Regions from separate parts of the Streptomyces hundungensis genome, predicted to be linked through region 1. Evidence: predicted binding sites of a transcription regulator. Region 1 holds the regulator's gene; the other holds the start of a gene.

Region 1 (3,406 bases):
CGCAAGGAGTACGACGAGGCGCGCGCCCTGTTCGGCAACGGCGGCTTCCGGGCCGGGCCCGGGGCGGGCGCGGGCAGCTTCAACTTCGACCTCGGTGACCTGTTCGGCGGGCAGCAGCCCGGCGGGGGCGGCGCCGGTGCCGGCGGCTTCGGCGGCGGGCTCGGCGACGTGTTCGGCGGTCTGTTCAACCGGGGCGGCGCGGGAGCCGGAACGCGCACCCAGCCGCGCCGGGGCCAGGACCTGGAGTCCGAGGTGACGCTCAGCTTCACCGAGGCGGTCGACGGGGCCACGGTCCCGATCCGGCTCTCCAGCCAGGCCCCCTGCAAGGCCTGTTCGGGCACCGGCGACAAGAACGGCACCCCCCGGGTGTGCCCGACCTGTGTCGGCACCGGCCAGGTCTCGCGCGGCTCGGGCGGCGGCTTCTCGCTGACCGACCCGTGCGTGGACTGCAAGGGCCGCGGCCTGATCGCCGAGAACCCGTGCGACGTCTGCAAGGGCAGCGGGCGGGCCCGTTCCTCGCGCACCATGCAGGTCCGCATCCCGGCCGGGGTCAGCAACAACCAGCGCATCCGCCTTCGCGGCAAGGGCGCGCCGGGTGAACGGGGCGGCCCCGCGGGCGACTTGTACGTCGTCGTGCACGTCGACACCCACCCGGTGTTCGGCCGCAAGGACGACAACCTCACCGTCACGGTGCCGGTCTCCTTCACCGAGGCAGCCCTGGGCGCCGAGGTCAAGGTGCCCACGCTCGGCGGCCCGCCGGTCACCCTGAAGCTGCCGGCGGGAACCCCCAACGGCCGCACCATGCGGGCCCGCGGCAAGGGAGCGGTCCGCAAGGACGGCACCCGGGGCGACCTGCTCGTCACCGTCGAGGTGGCCGTGCCCAAGGAGCTGGACGACAAGGCCCGCGAGGCCTTGGAGACCTACCGCGAGGCGACCGCGGGCCAGGACCCGCGGGCTGAACTGTTCCAGGCCGCGAAGGGAGCATGAGATGGACCCGCGCCAGCGTCGACAGCCTCCGTTCGGCAACAGGGCCTATGAGTTGACCGACGAGACGCCGGTGTACGTCATCTCGGTCGCGGCCCAGCTCTCGGGTCTGCACCCGCAGACCCTGCGCCAGTACGACCGTCTCGGCCTGGTCTCTCCCGACCGCACGGCCGGGCGCGGCCGTCGCTACTCGGCCCGCGACATCGAACTGCTGCGAGCGGTCCAGCAGTTGTCGCAGGACGAGGGCATCAACCTGGCGGGCATCAAGCGCATCATCGAGCTGGAGAACCAGGTCGCCGCCCTCCAGGCGAGGGTCGCCGAGCTGTCCTCCGCGGTCGAGGGCGCGGCGCTCGCCATGCAGCAGCGCGAGGCCCAGGTGCACGCCTCCTACCGGCGCGACCTGGTCCCGTACCAGGACGTCCAGCAGGCCGGTGCGCTGGTCGTGTGGCGCCCCAAGAGGCCCCAGGAGTAAGCCGGTCGGCGCTTGTCGCCTTACGCCGCCGAGAGGCCCGCCGTCCCGTTGGGGGCGGCGGGCCTCTCGCGTGGGGTGATCGCGGTGAACCGGCGCCGTACGGGGGATAAGGTCATCGGGCTCGGTCGCAGGGAGGCGGGGGAGAGCATGGCGGAGCAGGTGCCGCATCCGCACGGCGCGGACCGGCTGTGCGCGCCCGCGGAACAGGCGTACGCGGAGGCCCTGCGGGCCGGGCGCATCCCCCGCGAGGCCGCGCGGGAGGCCGGCTGTCTGATCGATCTGGGGCTGCTGCACCCCGATCCGGCCGCCCCCGACTGGCTCCTGCCGACCTCCCCGCAGACGGTGATGGCGCGGCTGCTGCGCGGCATCCACGAGGACATCGCGGCGAGCCAGACCCGCACGGGCGCGGTGGTGGCGGCGTTCGAGCGCTTCGCGGCGCTGGGCGGGCCGGCGCCGTCGGGCGGCGAGGCCATCCGGGTCCTCGACGGCATCCCGCGCATCAACGCCGCCATCGACGACGCGATAGCCGGCTGCGCCACCGAGTCGCTCACCATCCAGCCCCGCGGCATCCGGCCCGAGCGCATCCTCTCCCAGGCGCTGCCCCGGGCCCTGGACATGCTCGACCGCGGGGTGCGCATCCGCACGCTCTACACCCATGTCGCGCGCTACGGGCCCGGTCTCGCGGACTACTTGCGCGAGCTGGAGGGCCGGGCGGTGGAGGTGCGCACCCTGGACGAGGTCACCGACCGCCTGCTGCTCTTCGACCGTACGGTGGCGATCATCCCGGCCGCCGCGGACGACACCAGCGCCCTGGAGCTGCGCCACCCGGCGCTCGTCGACTTCCTCGCCACCGTCTTCGAGCGGCTGTGGCGGCTCGCGGTGCCGCTGGCCGAGACGATGCCGGTGGCCACCGACATGGAGGGCGTCACCCATCGCGAGCGGGTCATCGCGGCGCTGCTCGCCGAGGGCCATCAGGACGCGGTGATCGCGCAGCGCCTCGGCATCAGCGTGCGCACCTGCCGCCACCACATCAGCCGGCTCGCCGCGGCGCTCGGCAGCGGCAGCCGCACCCAACTCGGCGTGCGCATCGCCCAGTCGGGCCTCGACGCCCACCCTCGGTGACCCGCGCCCCCGCGCGTTGTTCGGACATGTCGTCCTTTGACGCGCCTCCGGTTGATGCAGTGCAGCAACATGATGGTGGTGGCCGAGCGGCTCCCGATGCATCGTGGTGAGCAGTATGAACAGCTCGACTCGACGGGAAGCGGGGCCGGGAGGCGGCGAGGTGGATGCCGCGGCCGTGGCTTCGCTCGTGTGCGGCGTCCACGACGGTCTTCTCACCGGTGGAGCCGGGTGTCCGCGTCCGCGCCCGTACCCGCGGTGACGGGCTCAGGCGTCCTGGTCCAGGATGCCGGACTGGGCGATGAGGAAGCCGAGTTGGGCCCGGCTGCCGCTGCCGAGCGCGGCCGCGAGCTTGGCGATGTGGGCGCGGCAGGTGCGGACGTTCATGCCGAGCCTGCGGGCGATGGCCTCGTCCACGTGCCCCTCCACCAGGAGCTTGGCGATGGAGCGCTGGACGCCGGTGATGCCGGACGTCTCCTGGCGGTAGGGCACCTCGTCGTCCCAGGGGACGGCGTGCTGCCAGAACTGGTCGAAGACGCCGACCAGGTACTGCACGAGCCCCTCGTGGCGCAATTCCAGGGCGACTTGGCGGTCGCTGCGGGCCGGGATGAAGGCGACCTTGCGGTCCATGATGATGAGCCGGTCGATGATCTCTTCCAGGGTGCGCACCTCGAGCCCGAACGGAGCGATCCGTTCCACATAGCCGATGGTGGCCGAGTGGTGGCGGGCGGTGTGCTGGTAGAGGGTGCGCATCTCGACGCCGCGCGCGAGCAGGGGCTCGATGCGCCGCAGCCCCGCCTCGAAGCTCTCGGGCCTGCGGCCGCTGCCGGG
Region 2 (3,406 bases), 1.7 Mb from region 1:
TTTCGAGTCCGGCCCGCTCCAGCTGGCGCGGCAGCAGGTGGTCCCGGGCGATGACGACCTTCTCGTCCTCGGTGTAGCCGTCCAGCCTGACCAGTTCCATGCGGTCGAGCAGCGCCTCGGGGATGGCTTCCAGGACGTTGGCGGTGGCCAGGAAGACCACGTCGCTGAGGTCGAGCTCGACCTCCAGGTAGTGGTCGCGGAAGGTGTGGTTCTGCGCGGGGTCGAGGACTTCGAGCAGGGCGGCGGCCGGGTCGCCCCGGAAGTCGGAGCCCACCTTGTCGATCTCGTCGAGCAGCACGACCGGGTTCATCGACCCGGCCTCCTTGATGGCCCGTACGATCCGGCCGGGCAGGGCGCCGACGTAGGTGCGGCGGTGTCCGCGGATCTCGGCCTCGTCGCGTACGCCGCCGAGGGCGACGCGCACGAACTTGCGGCCCATGGCGTGCGCCACGGACTCGCCGAGCGAGGTCTTGCCGACGCCGGGCGGCCCCACCAGGGCGAGCACGGCGCCGCCCCGGCGGCCGCCGACGACCCCGAGCCCGCGCTCGGCACGCCGCTTGCGCACGGCGAGGTACTCGGTGATGCGGTCCTTCACGTCGGCCAGGCCCGCGTGCTCGGCGTCCAGGACGGCACGCGCGCCCCGGATGTCGTACACGTCCTCGGTCGTCTCGTTCCAGGGGAGTTCAAGGACGGTGTCCAGCCAGGTGCGGATCCAGGAGCCCTCGGGCGACTGGTCGCTGGCGCGCTCCAGCTTGTCGACCTCCTTGAGGGCGGCCTCGCGGACCTTCTCGGGCAGGTCGGCGGCTTCGACGCGGGCGCGGTAGTCGTCGCTCTCGTCCTCCTCGCCGCCCTCCCCGTTGAGCTCGCGCAGCTCCTTGCGCACGGCGTCGAGCTGGCGGCGCAGCAGGAACTCGCGCTGCTGCTTGTCCACGCCCTCCTGGACGTCCTTGGCGATGGCCTCGGCGACGTCCTGCTCGGCGAGGTGCTCGCGGAGCTGCTCGGTGGCGAGCTTGAGCCGGGCCACCGGGTCACTGGCCTCCAGCAGCTCGACCTTCTGGGCGGTGGTGAGGAACGGCGAGTATCCGGCGTTGTCGGCGAGCGCGGAGACGCCCTCGATCTGCTGGACGCGGTCGACGACCTGCCAGGCACCGCGCTTCTTCAGCCAGTCGGTGGCGAGCGCCTTGTACTCCTTGACCAGTTCGGTCACCTGGCCCGGCAGCGGCTCGGGCAGCGCCTCCTCGACCTGGGTGCCCCGCACCCACAGGGCCGCTCCGGGGCCGGTGGTCCCGGCCCCGATCCGCACCCGGCGGCGGCCCCGGATGAGGGCGCCCGGGTCACCGTCGGAGAGCCGTCCCACCTGCTCGACGGTCCCCAGCACACCGGTCCCGGCATACGTTCCGTCGATCCGCGGCACGAGCAGCACCTGCGGCTTGCCCGCATCGGCCCCGGCAGCGGCCTGAGCCGCCTCGACGGCGGCGCGCACCTCGGCATCGGACAGGTCCAGCGGAACCACCATGCCGGGCAGCACGACCTCGTCGTCGAGCGGCAGCACGGGCAGGGCGGTCGGTGTGTTCGCCGTGGACTCGGTAGCCATGATCTCCCCTTCGGCAGTCAAGTTGAGCTATGCCGACTCAATGCATGTGAGTCGAGGAATGTTCCCTCGACCCTGTTCGCTCTGAGCGATCACTCGAAACACCCCCGGTGACCAGCGGCGCATGGCCGGCACCCCGCCTCCGCGACCCCGAGCGGTCCCGGAGGCCGAGACAGGACGCCCAGACGCTTGTAAGGTTCCCTATGGGATTTCACCCATTACTCAGCATCTATTGCCAAGCGGGGGCGGCCATGACGGCGACGACGACAGCGGACACCACCACCAGCCCCGAGGACCGGGCGGGCGCGACCACGACCCGCGCGCTCGTGCGCGCTTGGATCGACGGCTGGATCGTGTCGCGCGGAACGTCCGACCCGATGGACCGCCCGTGGGGCTGGACCATCGACGCCGGCACCGCCCAGCACGTCTCGCGCCACGTCCTGCCCGAACCCGCCGAGGACGACGTCCGCGCGCTGGTGGCGGCCACGACCGCGCCGGGCACCTGGCTGAAGCTGTTCGCCGAGGACGACGCCGTGCGGCCCTGGACCGGCCCGGGCTGGCACTTCGACAAGCCCGGCTTCCTGATGACGCTCCCGCTCGGCGCCGAGCGGCCCGAGGTCCCCGCCGGCTACACCCTCACCTCGTGGACGCGCGGCGGCACCACCCGGGTCCTGGTCCGCACCACCGAGGGCCACTTCGCGGCCCGCGGCCAGATCGCCCCGACCGGCACCCACGCCGTCGCCGACCAGATCGAGACCTCCCCCGACCACCGGCGCCGGGGCCTGGGCAGCCTGGTGATGCGCACCCTCCAGAACACCGCGTACGAGGCGGGCGCCACCACCGGCATCCTCGTCGGCACCCCCGAGGGCCGGGCCCTGTACACCGCCCTCGGCTGGGTGACGCGCTCGCCCATGGCGAGCCTGTACTTCAAGCCGTCCGAGGGCTGAGGGCGGGCGAGCCCCGGGCGGATCAGGGGTACGGCGTGACGCGTACGCGCCGTGCCGCCGGCCAGCAGGCCACGCCCACCAGGAGGGCGACGGGGTGGCCCCAGGCCGCCAGCGGTTCCGCCATGTCGAGGAGATCCTGGACCAGCAGGACGCCCACCACGGCCAGGGCCGTCCAGCGCAGAAACGGGGTGAGCAGCCCGGCCAGGGCGCCGACCGTGGCCATCAGGCCGAAGCTGATGCCGTAGTCCAGGCGGTGCAGGGAGCTCTCGGGCAGGTGCCCGGCGAGCACCGAAAGGGCGACCGGGCCCTCGGTCGCCAGGGTGGCCACCACGTGCCCGAGCAGAAAGACCCCGGCCGTGCGCCAGCCGCCGATGCGGCGCTCCAGGGCGGCCAAGACGAAGAGGAAGACCAGCGCGTACGGGGAGGCCATCCCCCCGGCTATCCACAGCGCGCTCGCGAAGATCGTCAGGACCGGTGTCGTCGACAGGTGGGCCACATCGGTGCTCGACCCGCGCAGCAGGGCGCTGACGGTCTCCGGATCGCCGTACTCGCCGTAGAGCGAGGTGGCCAGGAGCAGCACCACATAGCCGAAGGCGAACGGCGTGGAGCGCGGCGAGGGCAGCAGCCGTCCGGCGCCGAGCAGCGCGGCCCGTACGCCGGGAACGCTCTCGGGCAGCAGGGCCGGCGCGGCCGCGGCGCCCCCGGGGACGCTCACCGGCACGGGCGCCGGCGCCCTCGCGGGGCCGGAGTCCGGGCCGGCCGGCGGGGCGGAACCGAGAGCGTCCGGCGCGCCGGGCCCGGGCGGCGCCCCGGGTGCGGAGCCGCCCGTCGGGGCCGGCCCCGGGCGCCCGGGCTGTGGCGCCCCGGG

What was found. Region 1 encodes HspR, which represses chaperone genes until heat shock. Its sites were predicted from a motif close to TTGAGNNNNNNNNNCTCAA; they were not measured.
Region 2: the regulator HspR is predicted to act here: its motif matches at 1,617-1,635, upstream of lon (endopeptidase La).

What each region holds. Positions count from the first base shown of each region.
Region 1 is NZ_CP032698.1:4,576,991-4,580,396, forward strand. Features, by position in the region: gene dnaJ (molecular chaperone DnaJ) at 1-987, shown strand, start outside; gene DWB77_RS20415 (heat shock protein transcriptional repressor HspR) at 989-1,456, shown strand; gene DWB77_RS20420 (LuxR C-terminal-related transcriptional regulator) at 1,604-2,578, shown strand; gene DWB77_RS20425 (helix-turn-helix transcriptional regulator) at 2,843-3,406, opposite strand, start outside.
Region 2 is NZ_CP032698.1:2,921,205-2,924,610, forward strand. Features, by position in the region: gene lon (endopeptidase La) at 1-1,594, opposite strand, end outside; gene DWB77_RS12930 (GNAT family N-acetyltransferase) at 1,843-2,538, shown strand; gene DWB77_RS12935 (rhomboid-like protein) at 2,561-3,259, opposite strand.